Regions from separate parts of the Crocosphaera sp. Alani8 genome, predicted to be linked through region 2. Evidence: predicted binding sites of a transcription regulator. Region 2 holds the regulator's gene; the other holds the start of a gene.
What was found. Region 2 encodes HrcA, which represses chaperone genes, less so after heat shock. Its sites were predicted from a motif close to TTAGCACTCNNANNNTNNGAGTGCTAA; they were not measured.
Positions count from the first base shown of each region.

Region 1: the regulator HrcA is predicted to act here: its motif matches at 2,726-2,752, upstream of groL (chaperonin GroEL).

Region 1 covers NZ_JARVCN010000499.1:41,769-52,228, reverse strand. Annotated here, with positions in the region: gene P9B04_RS25080 (alpha/beta fold hydrolase) at 1-870, shown strand, start outside; gene groL (chaperonin GroEL) at 950-2,638, opposite strand; gene P9B04_RS25070 (sulfotransferase family protein) at 3,252-4,166, shown strand; gene cruG (2'-O-glycosyltransferase CruG) at 4,293-5,504, opposite strand; gene cruF (gamma-carotene 1'-hydroxylase CruF) at 5,525-6,412, opposite strand; gene P9B04_RS25055 (RDD family protein) at 6,727-7,323, opposite strand; gene P9B04_RS25050 (N-acetylmannosamine-6-phosphate 2-epimerase) at 7,335-8,003, opposite strand; gene P9B04_RS25045 (hybrid sensor histidine kinase/response regulator) at 8,034-10,316, opposite strand; gene cobN (cobaltochelatase subunit CobN) at 10,424-10,460, shown strand, end outside.
Region 2 covers NZ_JARVCN010000013.1:4,600-15,059, forward strand. Annotated here, with positions in the region: gene P9B04_RS01075 (L,D-transpeptidase) at 1-302, shown strand, start outside; gene P9B04_RS01080 (Mo-dependent nitrogenase C-terminal domain-containing protein) at 476-1,174, shown strand; gene P9B04_RS01085 (BRCT domain-containing protein) at 1,238-2,962, opposite strand; gene P9B04_RS01090 (TRAP transporter large permease) at 3,206-4,552, opposite strand; gene P9B04_RS01095 (TRAP transporter small permease subunit) at 4,536-5,090, opposite strand; gene hrcA (heat-inducible transcriptional repressor HrcA) at 5,202-6,293, opposite strand; gene P9B04_RS01105 (rhodanese-like domain-containing protein) at 6,360-6,710, opposite strand; gene rplU (50S ribosomal protein L21) at 6,945-7,331, shown strand; gene rpmA (50S ribosomal protein L27) at 7,373-7,636, shown strand; gene P9B04_RS01120 (hypothetical protein) at 7,772-10,384, opposite strand; gene P9B04_RS01125 (hypothetical protein) at 10,456-10,460, opposite strand, start outside.

The DNA of each region.
Region 1 (10,460 bases), on a different contig from region 2:
ACCGATTTTCAAAACCTAACGGTAGAAACATCAGACCTTAAAATCAATCTACTTAAAGGAGGAGAAGGATACCCAATTTTATTGCTACATGGTTATCCTCAAAATCGTATGATGTGGCATAAAATTGCTCCAAGATTAGCCAAATATTTTGCTGTCATTATACCTGATCTAAGAGGTTATGGAGACAGCGACAAACCATCAGGAATGCCCAATCATTATAATTACTCTAAACGGGTGATGGCACAAGATCAAATAGAAGTTATGGAGCAATTGGGATACAAAGAATTTTACCTAGTGGGACACGATCGCGGCGGAAGGGTTGCTCATCGTTTAACCTTGGATTATCCTCATAAAGTTAAAAAGTTAGCTTTATTAGATATTGCCCCAACATATCAAATGTACAGCGAAACCGATCAAGAATTTGCTACTGCTTACTATCACTGGTTTTTTCTTATTCAACCTTTTCCTTTTCCTGAAACTTTAATTAATAACAATTCTGACTTTTTTTTGACCCATTGTTTACGCAGTTGGAGTAAAACTGAATCGGCGTTTACTCCAGAAGCAATGGCGGACTATTTAAGATGTTTTCGTGATCCTCGAACCGTTCACGGAACCTGCGAAGATTATCGAGCCTCTGCTACCATTGATTTAGAACACGATCGCCAAGATCAAGAAAAAAAAATAGAATGTCCCCTATTAATATTATGGGGAAATAAAGGAGTTATGGAAAAAAAATACGATGTTGTGAAAAGTTGGCAAAAAAAAGCTGTCAATGTTCGAGGAAAAGCACTAAACTGTGGACATTTTTTACCTGAAGAATCCCCAGAAGAAACCTATAAATCTCTGGACAAATTTTTAAGAATAGATTAATAATCTGAATATTGAAAGAGACGCTATAGTTAGCGTCTCTGGTAAAGTGTCATGGTATATAGACTAGAGATACAAGCTTTTAGAAGCCCATACCCATGCCGCCCATGCCGCCCATGCCACCCATGCCGCCCATGCCACCCATGCCGCCCATGCCGCCCATATCGGGGGCTGCAGGGGGTTCTGGTTCAGGTTTTTCTACCACTAAAGCTTCTGTGGTTAAGACCATACCAGCAATAGAAGCCGCATTTTGTAAAGCAGAACGAACCACCTTAGCCGGGTCAATAATACCACCTGCTATCATGTCTTCAAACTCGCCGGTTAGGGCATTGTAGCCGATGTTAAAGTCCGTTTCTCTGACTCGTTCGACAATGACAGAACCCTCTAAACCAGCGTTATTAGCCAATTGACGCAAGGGTGCTTCTAAAGCCTTCCCTACTAAATCAGCAGCTACTTTTTCCTCAGCATTAGTGAGGCTATTTTTGTATTCGGCTACTTTAGAAGCTAAGTAAATTAAGGTAGTACCACCCCCAGGAACGATCCCTTCGTCTACCGCTGCTTTAGTAGCATTGAGGGCATCCTCGATGCGTAGTTTACGATCCTTTAACTCGGTTTCTGTGGCAGCACCCACTTTAATCACAGCAACCCCACCGGCTAACTTAGCGATACGTTTTTGTAGTTGTTCGGTGTCAAAACTAGAGTCTGTGGCGGCCAGTTCTTTACGAAGTTGATCAGTGCGTTTTTGTACCGCAGCTTTGATTCTTTCATCGGTACTGGCAACGATAGTGGTGTTATCCTTATCAATGTTAATTTTGGTGGCTTGTCCCAACATATCCAAGTCCACGGTATCTAGACTTAAGCCTACTTCTTCGGAGATAACGCTACCACCTGTCAGAATGGCAATATCTTGTAAGACTGCTTTACGTCTTTGCCCAAAAGAAGGGGCTTTGATAGCAGCCACGTTTAATACCCCTCTGGCCTTGTTGACAACTAGGGTGGCTAAAGCTTCCCCTTCTATGTCTTCAGCGATGATTAATAGGGGTTTACCCGCCCGAGCAACATTTTCTAAAATGGGAACTAAATCGGCGATCGCACTAATTTTTTTATCGGTGATCAAGATTAAAGCATCTTCAAATTCCACTTGCTGCCGTTCTTGATCGGTGATGAAATAGGGGGAGAGATAGCCGCGATCGATCTGCATCCCTTCCACTACATCCAACTCTGTACTCAGAGACTTGGATTCTTCTACGGTGATCACCCCATCTTTGGTGACTTTATCCATAGCCAAAGCGATCATGTCGCCTACTTCTTGATCGTTACCAGCAGAAACACTAGCTACTTGGGCGATGGCTTCCCCTTCTACGGGTTTAGCAATATTTTCGATTTCTTTGACCAAATAAGCCATGGTTTTTTCCATACCACGACGTAGGGCTACAGGGTTAGCCCCTGCGATAACGTTTTTCAACCCTTCTTTGATCAAAGCTTGACCAATAACTGTAGCGGTGGTTGTTCCGTCGCCGGCAACTTCTTTGGTTTTCGAGGCAATTTCTTGGATTAATCTTGCCCCTGTATTTTCTAGGGGATCTTCTAGTTCAATTTCTTTGGCAACGGTGATCCCGTCGTTAACAATTTGGGGTGCGCCAAATTTTTTCTCCAATAATACGTTACGGCCTTTGGGACCGAGGGTAATTTTTACGGCATCAGCTAGGGAGTTAACCCCTTGTTCTAATGCGCGTCTCGATTCATCACTAAATGAGACAATTTTTGCCATCTTTGTCTAGTTACTCCTATAACGCCTTCTAATGGGACTTCTGGCAATGATTCAGACCAGGGTTGCTTTTTTCCCACTTATGTTAATTTAGCACTCTTATGTTATGAGTGCTAAGGGTCTAGGTCAAAGAATGGGAAAGTTTTTCTTAAGGAATGGAGGTAAGGTGTGGAAGTTTAGGTAATTAAGGTGAGGATATCTAGAAACCTGAGTTAGGTGTGCGGCGATTTCCGGCCAAAAGGAGGTTAAAATCCAGGTGAAAAGCGGGAGTGCATTCCACACTCTTCATAATTTCACTCAAAGATAAACTTTTCGCTGGTTGACCAGTTTGAGGAGCATGAGAAATTAACTGTTTGTGCTATTGGGGTTCAGATATTTGGCAAAAATCATCTAAGTGGCAAAACAAAGCATCTATACTCAACATAGGCAGGATTTAGTGACACTCCTCCCGACGCTGATCCAGTGGGTACAGCGCGGGGCTTCTCGCAGGGAAGCTAAATCATTTAGTTATTTTCAGCTTACTACTACTTACTTTTCTTATACCAAACTCAGGTTCTAGCTAATTAACCAGATTTGATATGATGAGTTTACTTATAGTGTTAATAGCTGAAAAATCATGAATAAACCGAGTTTTTTTATTGTCGGAGCCCCTAAGTGTGGTACTACTTCCCTATGTAAATACTTAGAACAACATCCAGATATTTTTATTCCTTCTATTAAAGAATTGTATTATTTCTGCACAGATTCAACTGGAAAAAAAAGAGCGAATACCCTTGAAGAATACTTGAGTTTTTTTGAGGGTGGAAAAGGAAAATTATGTGGCGAAGGTAGTGTTTGGTATCTCTTTTCTAAGGAAGCCGCCTCAGAAATATATAAGTTCAACCCAGAAGCTAAAATCATCATCATGCTCAGGGAACCTGTGTCTCTAATGTATTCCTTACACAGTATGCACCTAGCCAACGGTTCTAATGAAGATATCTTAGACTTTAAACTTGCCCTGGAAGCAGAAGAGGATAGAAAGCAAGGTAAAAGAATCCCAGAAAAGTGTTTTCGCCTAGAAGAACTATTGTATCGGGAAGTAGTTAAATTCACAGATCAAGTCAAAAGATACTTTGATACTTTCGGTCGGAATCGGATACATGTAATCATTTTTGATGATTTCCAAGTTGATACAGCGAAGGCATATAGGGAGACTCTTGAATTCCTTGATGTTGAACCTGATTTTGTCCCTAACTTAACTCCCAGAAATACTAACAGACAAGTGCGTAACGCCTTTTTGCAACAGCTTACTATCAAGCCACCTACAAATGTTCTGGAAATTGGCAAGTATTTTCTCCCTTTTCCTCGTTCTGTGCGTCGGAATCTACTTAAGAAGTTCAAAAAGTCTATAAGACGTTCCAATATCCAGAAAGCATCTCGTCCACCTTTAGATCCAAAACTACGCCAGAGTTTGCAACAAGAATTTGCCGCAGAAATAGAAAGGCTTAGTGCTTTGCTGGGGCGCGACTTAACTTACTGGAGCAAGGATTAAGGATTAAAAAGAATTGTTTTCGGTAACTTGACTTGACTTTTTTTGAATAATTTAAAATTGCTGTCTCATTGTGGAGATCGCTGTTTTATGAAGCTTTCCTGGCTGAAGATCGGGAGATTTATATTGTCACTCATTACCATAACTTCTACCTCGCCATTGTTTGGGGGTTTGTAAAGAGGATAAAAAGATTCTCAATACAGCGAAGGGATCGGCTAAAGGCGATAACCAAAATAATAATGATTTAACAGATAAAGACTTATCTTTGTAATAGGAAGGAAAGACAGCAAACAGTAAGGAAAAACGAATAATAACTAAGAGAAGATTTAATGCGATCGCTAATTCTAAACTGAGGAAATGATAACCCACCAACCAAAAACTAAGGAAAATAACTAACAAAAATAAAGGTAACCCTTGAGTTAATGATAATAAAGCTACATCACCCCAAACTTGAGGAGTGGAAGCTGCATCTTTGAGATCCAGCGATCGCCCCCATTCTTTCCAGGTTTCTTTAATCCCTTCGTACATCCTCACCCGGATCAGGTTTTTCCCGTCCAAAAAACCCACCTTAAATCCCTGTTTAGCTGCCTCACGGGCTAAAGTAACGTCATCGCAGAAAGAACCCGCAGCGCAGGTATAACCGTCTAATGCGGCTAAAACAGAACGACGAGAAAGAAAACATTGACCATTGGCCATTACCCTTTCTGGTTTTTGGTTTCTCACCCCGGCCGAATCAAAACGATACAATAATGTCATCAATAAAGCCGGTTGTAACCACCATTCCCCTGCATCTTTGAGGATAAACTGAGGGGATAAGGAGACAAGATCGTAACCCTCTTCCTCCGCAGCTTTGACTAAACTAGCCACTAACCCCCGTTGGGGTTGGGTATCGGCATCGATGCCTAATACCCATTCGCTACGGGGAGAACTGTACAAAAATCCATTATGTAATGCCCAAGGGCGGCCAACCCATCCTGAAGGCAAAGGATCATCGGTGATCAGACGAAAACGAGGATCTTTCACTCCTGCGTTTTTTACTAGTTCTTGGGTGCCATCTTGAGAATGACTATCGACAACGATAATTTCTCGCACTTCATAAGTTTGTTGTCCTAACCCCTCTAAACAGGGTGAAATACGTTCTACTTCGTTGAGAGTAGGAACCACCACACTTACTTTGCCCAGCATTTCAGGATTGGCTGGTTGGGGTTTTAGGGGTGGACGACGTATAGCTCCTTTGAGCAAACGGGACAATAAAATTAAGGTTGCTGTTCCCTGGAACAGTAATACAAGCAAGGAAATAACGCCGATAACCGTATCATTCAACAAAATAGAAGACTCCATGATCCATAATCTATTGTCAATTATCCGTTATTGAATGACACCTTTACCAAATTTTCTGGGATAGTGTCTGTTTGCTTATCCGCAATACGGTACAGTACCACAACAGGAAGTAAACCGACGATCAACCCCAACAAAACAGGGATGTAGATGCCGGCTGCTAAACTCATGATCATGGCAAAGGCAAAATTGCTAACATATATGGCTAGGGGTAGTCCTAGGTTGCTTTGAGGGAAATTAAAGGGTTTGACTTTCCAAATTAAAGTAGCAACGCTCATAAACACTGCACCAGTACCGAACCAACCGGCAAAGTTTTGGTAGGGCATACCAAAAAATGCTCCAGGTTGTTCCCAGATCCAGAAGGGCATGGTAGTTTGACTCATGGCTGGATCTAAAACAAAATCCCAAGCAGTCAAGAAAATAGCACCGAGGATAATGGAAGCCAATAGCTTCAACCAATTTTGAGAAATTTTATTATTTAATCCTGCTCTAGCGATTAAATAAGCACTAAATCCTAAATAAAACCAAGATAAGGGGATTGTGAAAGGAACTAAACCGGCAATTTTGTACCCTAGCCCCGTTAAATATCGATATTCACCAAAGGGAAATCCTGTACTGGTTCCGAGTAATTCGCTGGTGAGGGAAATACCTAGGGCTGGCAACATAAAGCCTAAGAAATGCCAAGTCCCAAGGGTACGATAGGCATACACGGCAACTGCCGACATTCCCAATAACATATACATTACGCCACCGCCAGCCATAGACCAAGCAAAGGCAGTTTTGCCAATAGGCGGTAAACTAGCAATAAAATCAGGATTGGGTAACACTAACAATAATCCGGCTAAACCAAAGGCCATAGATAAAATGTGGCCTATTGCAAGGGTGCGTTCTACGCGGGTAAGGGTAGTCATGAGTTTTCTATGAATGTCTATGAGCTAAACTCTAGTTTACAAAACTTTACGAAAAAAAGATAATACCTAATAGTTCAGTTGGGATGAGATTAACTGCGATGCGCAAGAAACTGAGTTAGGTGTTGGGAGTTTGCAGTTAAATCTTTTTCAAGGAGAGAATCAGTGTTTGATACTCCTGAACTTAAGAAGAGACTCTGGGGAGGAAACCTCGGCGACAGATTTTCTCTAAATCTTCTCATATCGAACCCAGGTATTCAATAGTTATTCCATTTGAAATAGTCTACTTTTTTGGCTTCTCTAAAAATAGACCAAACCTAATAATCGTCGTAATAATTATCCTCATAATCATTCTGATACCTCTGTTTCGTATTTTGACGATTTTGGATTTTTTCTTTGATAATTCTCCAGAGTTTCTTAAGGCGCAAATCTAGGGAAAATCCTCGTTTTGTTTGGACAACAATGGTGTTACTAACTCGATCGTGTAAGGTTTGATTATATTCTTCGTCTCCGATGGCAAATCCAAAATTCATAATTAAAGGGGTGATAAATATTAACATAGATAAGCCATTTTTAAAGTTAATGTTTAATCCTACCATGGCCAACATGGCAGCAAAACCGACAATGGCTTCTCGTTTGGTTAATTCTTTTAAGCCAGGAACTCGGAAAAATCTCAGATCAATTACTTTAATATCAAAACACCAACTTCCTAAACTTTGTCCTTTATTTTTTTCTACAATAATCACCCTCAAAATTAACCAAACAACAAAAAAAACGAGGTCTTTAATCAATCCTTTAAAGAAAGAACTCAAAAACCATACTGTTACAAAGTCGAGTAAAAAAGCATAGGCACGACGATCCAAGGGAACTTTGGGAAACCTTCGATAGCTGGGTGGTAATTGATTAGAATCCATACATTTTTTGCTCAGTTAAACATCCCTTGAAAGGCTTTTACTTTTAAATCAATTCCCGTAATTGCAGTTCCTACAACAACAGAATAGGCACCATATTCTAAGGCTTTTTTGGCATCTTCGGGGGTGGAAATTCCTCCTTCTGCAATGATAGGAACGGTTAATTTTTGACTCATTTCTTCTAACAGGGAAAACCCTGGAGGGTGACAATTTTCGGTTTCTTTAGTGTATCCATAAAGGGTGGTTCCGACAAAATCTGCCCCTGCTTGGGCTGAAGCTACGGCACTTTCTATTGTATCAACATCAGCCATGACTAATTTCCCTAATTTTTGGTGAATATTGTTGATTAAATCGGCTAATTTTTCTTCTTGGGGACGCTTTCTTAATGTGCCATCAATAGCGATGATGTCTGCTCCTGCTGAGGCTATAGCTACCGCATCTTGATAACAGGGAGTTATGTAAATATCATACCCTAAATAGTCTTGTTTCCACAATCCAATAATAGGAATATTGGGCAATTCTTTTCTCACTGCTTTAACATGCTCGGGGGTATTTATTCTTACTCCTTTTGCTCCTTGATTGATGGAAGCTTTGGCCATAGCGGCAATAATTTTGGGTTCAAATAATGGAGAGTAAATGGGTGCTTGACAGGAAACAATTAAACTAGATTTTGGGATAATCATAAGGTCAAATAAATAACTAATAATTAATAATTAATTTTCTGATTCATTATTACTAAAAACTAGAGCATTAACTCGTTTTAATAATAAACTGGGTTGAATGGGTTTAATTAGGTAGTCGTCGATGCCCATTCTAGAAATTTCTGTCCATTCTTTTGATGTTATTTCTTCCCTGAGAACTAACATTTTTGTATCTTTGGTTTTGGGGGATTGTTTTAAGGATTCATTAATTTTTAGTACCTCTGATAAATGCTGATCTAAAATGAGTACTGATGGTTCGAGGAGTTCAATTTTTTGAATTACTTTTGACCCATCCATCAACCAGATAAAATGGTAGTTAGCGGCGGTTAATAACTCGCCGATTAAAGTGGCAATTTCTTCGTTACTTTCTACTAAGACAATGGTTTTATTTTTGGTAAATAAGGCTTGATTATGGTTTAAATGATTGATTAATTTGCCTTTACTTTGAATCTGGTTAGGGATTCTCACGGTGAAGGTAGAACCGAGATTGATGATAGATTCTACTTCGATGGTTCCCCCGTGAAGTTCTACTAATTGTTTAGTTAATGCTAACCCTAAACCTGTTCCTCCATAAACCCGTTTACGAGAATTTTCTAGTTGTTGAAATGATTCAAATAGTAAGGGAATTTGTTCTTCTTTTATTCCTATTCCTGTGTCTTCTACTTGAAGGGCAACTTGATTCTTTTCTCGCCACACTCTTAGGGTTACAGTTCCATTTTCTGGGGTAAATTTTAGAGCATTATTGAGTAAATGGTAGAGGATTTGTTGTACCCTTTCGGGATCAGCAGAAAAATCATCTTGTTGGGCTCTAATTTGGATATCAAGTTCTAGATTTATACGGCGATGTTCTGCTTCATCACTTACTCTTTGCATCACATTTCTAGAAACTTTTGTCAAGGAAAATTCTCGAATAGCTAAGACATATTTACCTGATTGTAAATTGGAATATTCTAGAATTTCGTTGATCATATCTAGTAAATGTTTCCCGCTATTTTGAATAGTTTGTAAATACTTTTTCTGTTTATCTATGGATAGATTTAAACCTTCTTGTGACCAATGTAATAAAGTTCCCGATAAACCAATGATACAGGTTAAAGGAGTCCGTAATTCATGACTCATATTTCCTAAAAATTCGCTTTTAGAATGATTAGCTGCTTGAGAAGCGAGTAAGGTGTCACGAAGTTCTTGAGTTCTTTCAATTACCCGTTGTTCAAAAGTATTTTTTTGTTCTTGCACTTGAGCATATAATTGCGCTTGATAAATAGCAACAGCTAAATGTTGTCCTATTTGTCCTAAAAATGCTTTTTCGCTTTCTAACCATTGTCTTTTCTTAAAGCATTGATGGGCTATTAATAATCCCCATAATTGACCATCTACTACAATAGGAGCAATTAATTTAGATAGTACCCAATATTTTTCGAGAAATTGACTCAAGCAGATAGAAAATGAGTATTTTCTTTCTACATCGTTGATGGCAACAATTTCCCCTTGATGATATTTATGTTTGTATTCAGGAATAGTAGCAAAACAAGTGTCTTCTGCTGTTATATTTAACAGGGAGGGAATACTTCCAGAAACCCTTGATTCGTAAATCACTAAACCTCCGTTTTCTTGAGAATTTCCCGAAGCAGAAGTTGAAACATTTTTTTCTTTAAATTCGTAGATAACTAAACGATCAACCTGTAAAAAACTGCGTAATTGTCTAACTGCTGTTTGTAAAATAACTGACAGTTCTAAACTTTGACGAATTTGACCAATAACTTGGTTTAATAACCTTTCTTGAGCAACTTGTTGATGCAGTGCTTCTTCTACGGGTTCACAAGTTCTCAGTCCTTCGTACATAACTTCCGATGTTTCTGAAAACTCAGGTACTAAAATGTCCCACAGACGACCGTTAAAATAGGATTCTAGGGGGTTTGATTCGGGAAAATGAGGTTCAAGATATAAAGTCAAGTGATCGCACCAAGGAGAACCTTTTTTGAGGTGTTGCTGTAAAGTCTGAGTAAATTCTGCGATCGCTTGGGGGTCACAGGTAATGCTAACTTGATAGGATAAGGATGAAGCATTGAGTGTACCTTGCAATAAGGCACACAACTGGGATGATAACAGCAGGTGAAAATTTTTTGCACCTAAAATCTCAGAAATATTGCTTATTTCTGGATCAATTAGGGAATCGTCTAGTAATATTGCCGTAGAACCTTCCATTTCCACTAGCTCTCGCCAAAGAGAACACAGTTTTTCAAATATACTTATAGGTAAAGTTCGACGTAAAATAGATTTTGAAACAGAATTCATCACATTGGACAAGGCTATAGGAAAAGAGGCGTAATTCTTAGGTAGAATCTCTCCATTTTCCTATCCTATCCTGAAAGTTCGTTTTCTTTAAATGTTAAGGAGTTGTAATGCACCGCATAGCTGCTACCCCTGGAGGTTGGAATG
Region 2 (10,460 bases):
CTATTGGTAGACGAGGATGGGAAACACCCAAGGGTAACTTTTCCGTAATTCAAATGGTAGAAAACCCCCAATGGAAAAACCCTTGGAATGGTCGAGTTAGCGCAGCCGGTCCTAATAGTCCTTTAGGAGAACGTTGGATTGGTTTTTCGAGAGAAAACGGTAAATATATCGGTTTTCATGGGACTCCTGGAGAACACGTTATGGGACAAGCAGTTTCTCATGGTTGCGTTAGAATGCGGAACCGAGACGTTAAAGCATTGTACGAATTAGTGCAAACAGGAATCCCCGTTATTGTTCAATAAACTACATTAGGTTAGTCAAAGAAAAAGTTAAACTGAAGAAAGGGAAGGTAATATTTTTGGTAGCAAAAGCAAAAGACATGAATATAAATAGCGAGAATTAGTCTTTGCTTTTTGTGTTTCAAAAATTTCTCTGTTCCCCGTGACTAACCTAAAAATTTGATTATAAAATTCTTATGGCAAGTGTAGCGCAATCCCCGTATACAAAAGAGCAGATTTCAGCTTGGTTGAGAGGTTTACTAACTATCGCTTGGTGTGATGGTGACTATGATCTCCAAGAACAGAAGTTGATCGCAGATTTAACTAAGGATTTGTCTGTCGATGATCAACAAACCCTTTCCTACCAGTCTATCGAACCAGAAGAGTTAGCAAACGCTTTGGGTGATGATGTCAAAACTGGGGAGAACTTCTTAAGAACTGCTGTATTAGTTGCGATCGCCGATGGGATATACTCTACACCAGAAGCGGAACTTTTGCATCAGTATAGCGAGGCTTTAGGGTTAAAAATAGAGGCATTGAATTCTTTGGAACATACTCTCTGTAAACCCAACGGAGAAGAGCCTCAAGCCCAAGTAACGGGTAATGCAGCCCCTTTGGTGAGTCCTCCTCAACCTCAAGCTGACTTATTGCATCCCCTCAAAGATTGGTTGGATGGCATGGATATTCACGATCCTAGTGTAGCTCGATTTATTTGTAAGATGGTTCCACCTCAGTGTCCCTTTGAACGGGACATTAAGCTGTTTGGTCACAAAGTTGTTCATATTCCTCCTTTGTGTAAGCTTAACCCTTTGTATGAACAGTTAGTAGGGTTAAGATTCAGGGCATTATCTTATTTAGCTGATGAATGTCACGAAGATATTTCTGAGTTTATCTAGATTTAATTTTCTATATGAATAGGTAACCCATAGGTGCATTTATCCTATGGGTTATTATGATTATTAGTTATTAATTTCCGTTATCCCTGCGGCGGTTAATGCTTCTAAAAACTGGGTTTCTGATAGTTGAGCAATACCTAATTTCTGAGTTTTTTTCAATTTATCTCCAGGGTTTTTCCCAACAATAACGTAATCAGTTTTAGAACTTGGCGAACTGGTTAAAGTTCCTCCTACTCGTTGAACCAAAGATTTAGCTTTTTCTCGGTTCATACTATTTAGACTGCCAATAACGGCTAGTTTCTTGGCTTCTAAAATAACTTCATTTTTTATTTTTTCTTTTATTTCTTTTTCTTTTTTTTTCTCTTCTTTCGTAGATTTTTCTTCCACTTCTTTAATATCTTGTTCGACACCTGAAATGCCTTCCTTATTCTCTTCTACAATTAACTTTTCATCTTCCTGTTTTGGCGGAGTATCTAATGTTTCTTTTTCCTGCTTTATAGAAGCTAATTTATTTTCCAATTCAGTAATTATTTCTTCTTGCTTTTTAATTTTTTTTTCCAGTTTTTCTCTCTCTTCGGCTATTTTTTTACTCTCTTCTCGTTCTTTCTTTAAGCTATTATTGTCTTCCTCTAGAGCTTTTAGCTGTTTCTCTAAAGATGCAATAGTTTCCTGTTGCTGAGTTAAACTATTTTCTAAAGATTGTTTTTCCTCTCTAATACTATTTACTTGCTGTTGCAAGTCTTTTTCTAGCTCATTTTTCTCTTGAGATAAACTCTCTAGTTGTTTTTCTAAAGCTACGACGGTTTCCTGTTGCTGAGTTAAACTATTTTCTAAAGATTGTTTTTCCTCTCTAATACTATTTACTTGCTGTTGCAAGTCTTTTTCTAGCTCCTTTTTCTCTTGAGATAAACTTTCTAGTTGTTTTTCTAAAGCTACAACTATTTCCTGTTGCTGAGTTAAGTTATGTTCTAAGGATTGTTTTTCCTCTCTAATACTATTTACTTGCTGTTGCAAGTCTTTTTCTAGCTCCTTTTTCTCTTGAGATAAACTTTCTAGTTGTTTTTCTAAAGCTACAACTATTTCCTGTTGCTGAGTTAAGTTATGTTCTAAGGATTGTTTTTCCTCTCTAATACTATTTACTTGCTGTTGCAAGTCTTTTTCTAGCTCCTTTTTCTCTTGAGATAAACTTTCTAGTTGTTTTTCTAAAGATACAACGGTTTCCTGTTGCTGAGTTAAACTATTTTCTAAACTTTCCCTCTTAGCGATTACTGTTTTTAATTCTTGGTTTAAAGAATCTTTTTTTTGAGTCGCTTCTTGCAGATTACTATTAATCTTATTTCGCTCTTCTCTAAGGTTTCCCAGTTGTTGCTCAAGATTAGATAAATCTTTTTTGTAAGTCTCTTCTAATTGCAGTTTTTGCTGCTCTAAAGATTGATTTTTTTGCTGACTTGCTGTAACTTTATCTTGTTCCTGTCTAACCATATGTGATAAATTACTCTTCTCTTCGTGTAGTTTAATAACATCATTCTCGAATGCTGTCACTTGTTGCTTTATATAAACATAATCCTTTTGTAAATAATCATTCTTTTGGGTCAACTCTTGATTAGTTTGCTCAAGATTGTGCAATTGTTTTTCCAAACTTTCTTTCTCTTGATCTAACTGTTTTTGTTGTTCTAATAAAGTTGTTTCTCGTTTTGAATAATTGTTACGAAGTTGCCAATAGGCGATCCCAAAAGCACCTAACACAAACGTCAATGCACCAATTTCATAAACCAATGGGTTAATCATATATATGTCTCCTACTAAACAAACAGCAACTAACTAGTACCAGTGTCGAAGGTGTAGCGTCCTAGTTGCAATCAAGACCGTCCCATATTTCTATATATATCAGGATGCGATCGCCTTTTGTGAGAAATCTTTTCAATGCTCACAAATCTTAACGTACTGTTAACTCCATCCATATTCCAGGAGATTTGTCAAATATTTGTTAATCACTAAGCAATCTTTTTCTAATATTAGACTGAGATACTTTTAACCTCTGGCTGCGCTTAAGGAAGGTAAGAAACTAACAAGGGAAGGAAAAATAATGATTAACATTAAGACTAAAAGTTGTAGCAAAATAAAAGGAATGGCACCTCTATAAATGTCTTCTGTTTTTAGTTCCGGTGGTGCCACTCCTCTAAGATAGAATAGAGCAAAACCAAAGGGAGGAGTTAGAAAAGAAGTTTGTAAATTAGCAGCTAAAATCACCCCATACCACATTAAATCAATACCAAGTGTTTCCGCAACAGGTTTAAAAATAGGAATTACAATAAAAGCAATTTCAAAAAAGTCGATAAAAAAGCCTAAAATAAACACTGTGAACATACTTACAGCCAAAAATCCATATTTTCCTCCCGGCAAATTCGTTAAAATTTCCAACATAAAACTATCCCCATCAACTCCTCGAAAAACTAAACTAAAAGCAGTTGATCCAAAAAGGATAAAAATGACCATTGTGCTAATCCTTAAAGTTGCGTCACAAGATTGTTTTAAAGTAACCCAACTCAACTGCTTATTAAAAGCAGCTAAAATCATAGTTCCTAACGCACCTACTGCACCAGCTTCTGTGGGGGTAGCCACACCAAAAAAGATACTTCCTAACACCAATAAAATTAACGATAAAGGAGGAAGCATCGCTTGACAGACATTTTTTACTAAGGTTCTTTTACTAATATTTCTTTCTTCTGGGGGTAAAGGTGGCGCAACATCGGGACGGATTAAAGAAGTAATAATAACATGAATTGCGAAGGCACTAGCCATCATTAATCCGGGAATAATTGAGCCAATAAATAAATTTCCCACAGGAATTCCTAATTGATCTGCTAATACCACTAAAACAATACTAGGAGGAATTAATTGTCCCAAAGTTCCTGATGCAACGATCGCACCCGCTGCCAATTCTTTGTTATAGCCATAACGTAACATAATAGGTAGAGAAATCAAGCCCATTGCAACTACAGTTGCTGCTACAACTCCTGTAGTTGCGGCTAATAAAGCACCGACAATAACCACTGCTAAAGCAAGTCCACCTCGTAATCTACCGAATAAAATTCCTATTGTTAACAGCAATTTTTCAGCAATACCTGTCTTTTCCAACATCGCTCCCAAAAATATAAAATAGGGAATGGCTAAGAGGGTATAATTAGCCATAATGCCAAAAATTCGACTAGGTAATGCACTCAAAAAAACGGGGTCAAATGCCCCTAAAATGATTCCAATAACCGCAAAAATAATCGAAACCCCACCCAAAGAAAATGCCACGGGGTAACCAAAAGAAAGTAAAATTAATGCTCCGAGAAACATTAAAGGACCCAACCAATCATACCCTATTATCATTATTTATCTCCTCAGATGTGGATTGATCGGTAAAAATAGCCCAGTTTTTAATTGCTTCGGCCATACCTTGAAAAATAAGTAAAATATAACTAACAATAATCATCGACTTAATTGGATATCTAGGAAGTCCCCCAGGATCAGAAGACATTTCCCAAATTTTCCAAGAATTAACCACATTACCCCAAGAGTAATAAATTATCATTAAACAAAAGGGAATTAAAAATATAAAAACTCCAATAAAATTAGCTAAAGCTTTTCGTTTTGGTGACCAATCTTTATAGAGAAGATCAACTCTAACGTGTTCATCGTGCTTAAGAGTATAAGCTGCTCCCAAAAGAAAAACAATATCAAACAAGTACCACTGTATTTCAATTAACCCATTGGAGGTGAGATTTTGTCCAATAAACCTCCCTAAATATCGTCCGATTACATTCCATACCCCGACAAAAATCATCAAAAGAACTAACCAATAAGTTAACTTTCCTATCCATTCATTGATTGTGTCGATAATTTTGGCAATACTTAGTAGTTTTTGCAACGTTTAGCCTCGATTTCAACTCATAAGTATTTTAGTATAACAATATGAGGTTAAGGGTAGAAAGTTTATATAATTTTAAGTTTTTTAATAATAATTTTGTGTTAGCCCTACCTAAGCAATGCTAACCAAAGCTTCCGATAAATATTCTGCCGTTGATTCTACTAAAGGGATTGTATTTTCGTATAACATTCGAGTTGGTCCTATTAATCCCACACTTCCTACAGCAGTATCTCCTTGACAGTAAGTAGCAGAAACTAGACTACAAGAATGCATAGATTCCAGATGATTTTCTGTCCCAATTTTAAGGGTAACTCGTCCGTTTGATAACTCAGATTCAGGTATATCTAAAATCAAAGGTAAGAGTTTATCTTGTTCTTCTTCCAGTAAGTGTAGCAACATTTGAACTTGTTCTAACTGGGAAAATTCGGGTTGTCTCAAAACTTCTGAGACACCATGAATCATCACTTGATTAGAAATTGATGTCTTTAGATAGGTTTGTAGTTGCTTGAGTAAGCTTTTCAAAAAATCTGTGTAACTAATAAAATCTTGATCTATTTTTTGCCAATCTAAGTTATTTAGTTCTAATAAAGATTTCCCTTTCAACTGACTGTTTAAAAAATTTGATAAAATATTTAATTCCTCTTCTAACCAATCCCGATCTTCTTCGTTATCTCTGACTAAACTAAGGGGAATATCCACCACTATTGATTGAGTTTGCAGGCTATCGGTAACAACTAACAACATAGCTTGCTTCGCTGAGATAGGTATTAGTTGCAGGTGACGAAGCTGATTAGGAGAAGTTTGCGGTAAAGTAATTAGAGCAATGTAACCACTTAAATTGGCTAGGATTTGAATTGCCCGTTGTAATGCCGCTTCAAAATTGTAAGTTTTTTGGTTGAGTTTTTGAGTTAAATTCTGTTTTATTTTCTTAGCACTTTTGGCGTTAGGTGTCATTAGATTATCGACATAAATTCGATAGCCAAAATCAGAAGGAATGCGACCGGCTGAAATGTGGGGTTGATATAAAAAACCCGCCTTTTCCAGTTTACCTAAAGTGTTGCGGATGGTGGCAGAACTTACACTAAAATCGTATTCAGTTATTAAAGTTTTTGAGCCAACCGGTTCAGCTGTCGCAATATAATGTTGTACCGTAGCCCTTAAAATGTCTTGATGACGTTGATTTAATAAAGTGGTAACTCTCATAATGATTGGCGTAGTCAATCTAAGACTTAATAAAACAGTTGTTAATATTAAAGCAGTTTTGTGCCATTAATATTGAGGAATCGTTTCATCAACTTTCGCAGAGTAGGCTGCAATACCTCCTGTTATGTTTTTAACATTGGTGAAACCGTTGTTAAGTAGCCAAAGACACATCTGGGCTGATCTCATTCCATGATGACATAAAACGAGGGTTTCTTTGTGGGGATCAAAACGCTGAGTAATTTCTGAAGACCATTGTTGAAACTGACTTAATGATAGTATTTCAAAGCCGCCGATACGAGCGATCGCAACTTCTTCTGGTTCCCTAACATCGATTAATTGTAACTCATCGGGGTCTTGGGCTAACCGTATGGCGAGTTCCTCAACGCTGATAACAGGAATAGAGGGAGATTGAGTCATGGGGATAATTAACAGTTGAATGTATCTACGTAAACATTAACAAATTTATGGGGGTACTACTGCAGAGTAGAAACTCCTAATTTGACATAAATAATTAAAACATTTTATAATTGGTGTTTGTGTGTCTGATTCGATGCTCGGATCAGGTTATGGCATCACTAAAAAGCACAGAGCAATCATCATTTAAGTTTAGCTTTGCGCTACCTGTACGGCAACAAAAACAAAGACAAAATTATGACTTATGCAATCATTGAGGCCGGGGGAACCCAACTTCGGGTTGAACCTGGCCGTTTTTACGATCTTAATCGTCTCACTGCCAATGAGGACGGATCTTACGTTATCGATAAAGTATTATTGATTAACAATGACGATGAAATCACCATTGGACAACCTTTTATTGAGGGAGCTACCGTAGAAGGAACGGTGATGGAAAATCGACGGGGAAGGAAAGTGATCGTTTATAAAATGCGTCCTAAAAAGAAAACCCGTAAAAAACGGGGTCACCGTCAAGAATTAAGTCGTTTAATGATTAATTCTATTAGTGTTAATGGCGCTGTTATTGCAGATACACCCTCAGACACCACTCCAGAAACTCCCTCCGATACCACAGAGGGAGAATAATTCTACAATAGACTTAATTATTACAAGGAAGATAACCAATTATGGCTCACAAGAAAGGAACAGGAAGTACCAGAAACGGACGGGACTCTCGCGCCCAACGACTCGGGGTTAAACGCTACGGTGGACAAGTGGTTAGGGCTGGTAACATTCTCGTTCGTCAACGGGGAACCAGAGTTCACCCCGGTAATAACGTGGGACGGGGTAATGATGATACCCTCTTCGCTTTGATCGATGGGATTGTTACTTTTGAGTATAAAACCAAAAGTCGTAGAAAGGTTAGCGTCTATCCTGTCGCTGCTGAATAATACTAATTTCCTCAAGTATTGTATCAATTCCCGTAGGGGTCAACGACCGTTGACCCCTATCTACGTTTAACTGATATCTAATACTCCTGACTCCTGACTCCTGACTCCTGCCTTCTGACTCCTGACTCCTAACTCCTAACTCCGTTTCACCCACATTTTAACTAAGGGAATTTCAAAATCATATTGACTGTCTATCTGCTCAATGATGTGATGTCGTAACATATACTGTAAAGCTTTTTCTGTAATCTCATCTCTATCTGTATTGGGTTGTTGTCCTTTAGCTAAGTTCAACAGTAGATTTTGTCCTGCTAAAATCTCCTCTTCCGACTCACCGGTAAACTCTGTCCAAACATTGGTAAAGTAGGGTTCCCCGTTAATAAAACCGTCTTTAATCGCAGCTTTTAATAGTTCTGGGGTAATCTTATCAGTGTGATGAAGATTTGCTTGAGTTACCATTGCAGCACCCAAAAGTTGCAATAAATAGGGTTGACAATGGGTCAGTTGCAACACTTCTTCCACAATACCCTCATCGTAACGCAAGGTAAATTCTGGATCGGGATCTAACAGTAATTCTCTTGCTTCTTCTGGTTCAAGATAAAGCATTTCAATGGGAACCACACTGATAAAATAACTACTCCAGTTCGGTCCAATTTCATCGAGGGTTTTCACACCAGAAAAAAGAAACCCTAATTGATCGTAATGTTGAATGAGATGACGCAATTCATCAAACAATTTTAAGCTTATTTGTCCTTCATTAATGGCTGTACCAATCTTCTCAAATTCATCTAAATTAAGTAATAGTTGTCTATCTTCTAGTTTCTCTAGTGCTTCATCTAACCAGTCTTCTAAAACAGTATAAGGACTCTCTTTAAACTGGTTACGCTTGGGGGGTGTGGGTAATAGAACCCCTTGACTCTTACTATCTTTGTAAATGGCACGAACTAAACCCTGACAAAAATCCGCTTCACTGTTGGTAATAGCCGCGCTTTGCATATCGAGAAAAACAGGCAATACGTCACTAGGAAAGAGACGGGGAAGATTATATAAAAAAGAGGTTTTGCCACAACGACGGGGACCGTAAAGAATGAGGGTGGGGCGATCGCTATTTAAAATACGGCGTACAATATCCTCAGCGAACTTGCGACGACCTTTAAATAAGTAATCACGGTTCAGACGCACAGGGTTGCCAAACTGAAAGGGGTTGAGTTGTTCCCCTTGGGACTGTTTTTGCTGTTCTTCTAGTTCAAGTTCAATGACTCGCTGCCATCTGGTAATCACAGGTTGCCAACGCTTAATCTCAGGGGGTTTAAGTCCCAGTGCTGGCAGTTGTGCGGATAAACTTGCTAATCTATCTAAAACACGCTCTAAACCCCGTTCTCGTAAGGCTCCATTACTCGCTTCTAAAGCTGCTTCAATATCCCTGGCAACCCCTTGTAAGCGAGGGAAAATGATAGAAAGTTCTGGTTTAATATAGGGGGAAATTTCTGTTTGAGGAGTGTTTTCTGCTTCGCTGTCTGATTGATAAAAAGTAGGAACCAGTAACGGTAATAAAGGATGTTCTGGTTTGGCAATAGATACCAGTTCAGCTAAGGTTTTGACGGTGGTTAATTGATCGGCAATAATTTGGGGTAAGGCTTGTTTAATGGTGCTTTGGAAACCAGGTAAGGGTAACGCTTGCATTTGTTTAAAGGTTTCCATTGCTCTTGAAGTATTGCTACGGAAGGCGGAGGCTAAAATGCGATCGTGGTTGGGTAAAGGTAGCCAGAGTAACTCTGTTGTATGGGGAGGTAGCAGTTTTAAACTTTGTATGGGGTTATCATTAAACCTGAAGAGGCTAAAACGTTTAAGTGAAGGAAGTGATGGGAAGATGCTGATAGGGGTTGAGAGTAAATAGTCTGGGAAGAGTCGATAATAAAAAATTAATGTGATGGGAATGGTCAATAGGGAGTTGAAGCCAAGATTTTCAAAGCTAAGCAAGGTTAATATTCCTGCTGTGATGATACCTAGCCATTTTTTTTGTTCTGTTGCAAAGTTAAAAGCCACTAGGATGCAAGTCAACATGAATAAAGGCAACGGTAAAGTAGTCACCCCCGCCACTCCTCCCGCCACTCCTCCCGCCACGAAGAACGCCACTCCTCCCGCCACGACGACCGCCACGACGACCACATCATCATCGGTTTTAAGTTGGTTTTTGAATGTAAACAAAACAAAGGCTGAATATCCAGTAGCAGATAAAATAAACAACCAATTTTCACTGGCCAACCAACTCCCCACAAAAAAGCTGACTGTTCCACCAATAACAAAAATGGTGTGTGATAACGAAAGACGGTTGTTTTGTAGAAACCAAAATGTCAGAACATTAGTAATGATTAAAAGAACTGTCCCTGCGGTCAGACCAACTGCTATTTGAGATAAGGGGGGTAATATATCCAATGCTTCATTTAATCCTGTTAACCAAAAGTCAGGTTGTTGGAGATAAACCATTAACCAGATTAAAGGAACAGGTAATCCATAGGATAAAAACCAAACACTAGCACCATAACCTGTTAGTAAAATAATAGGTATCTGTAACCAGTCTATTTGTTGACCTTGGATAGCAATATTTACAATTAAAGGAAGACTTAGAAATAGTAATAATAAAAAGTATTGAGCAACAAAACTAAAGTTAAAACTAAATAGAAGAATATCCAAGGAGTTGGTATCTGGTCTTTTGCCGTCTTTCTCCTTAGCAGGACACCATTTATTCATTCGCTGCTGAAGCTTGGAAGGACAAAACATTGCCCAATAAAATAACTCCCAAGTTTCGCGCAGGAAAAGGTTCATA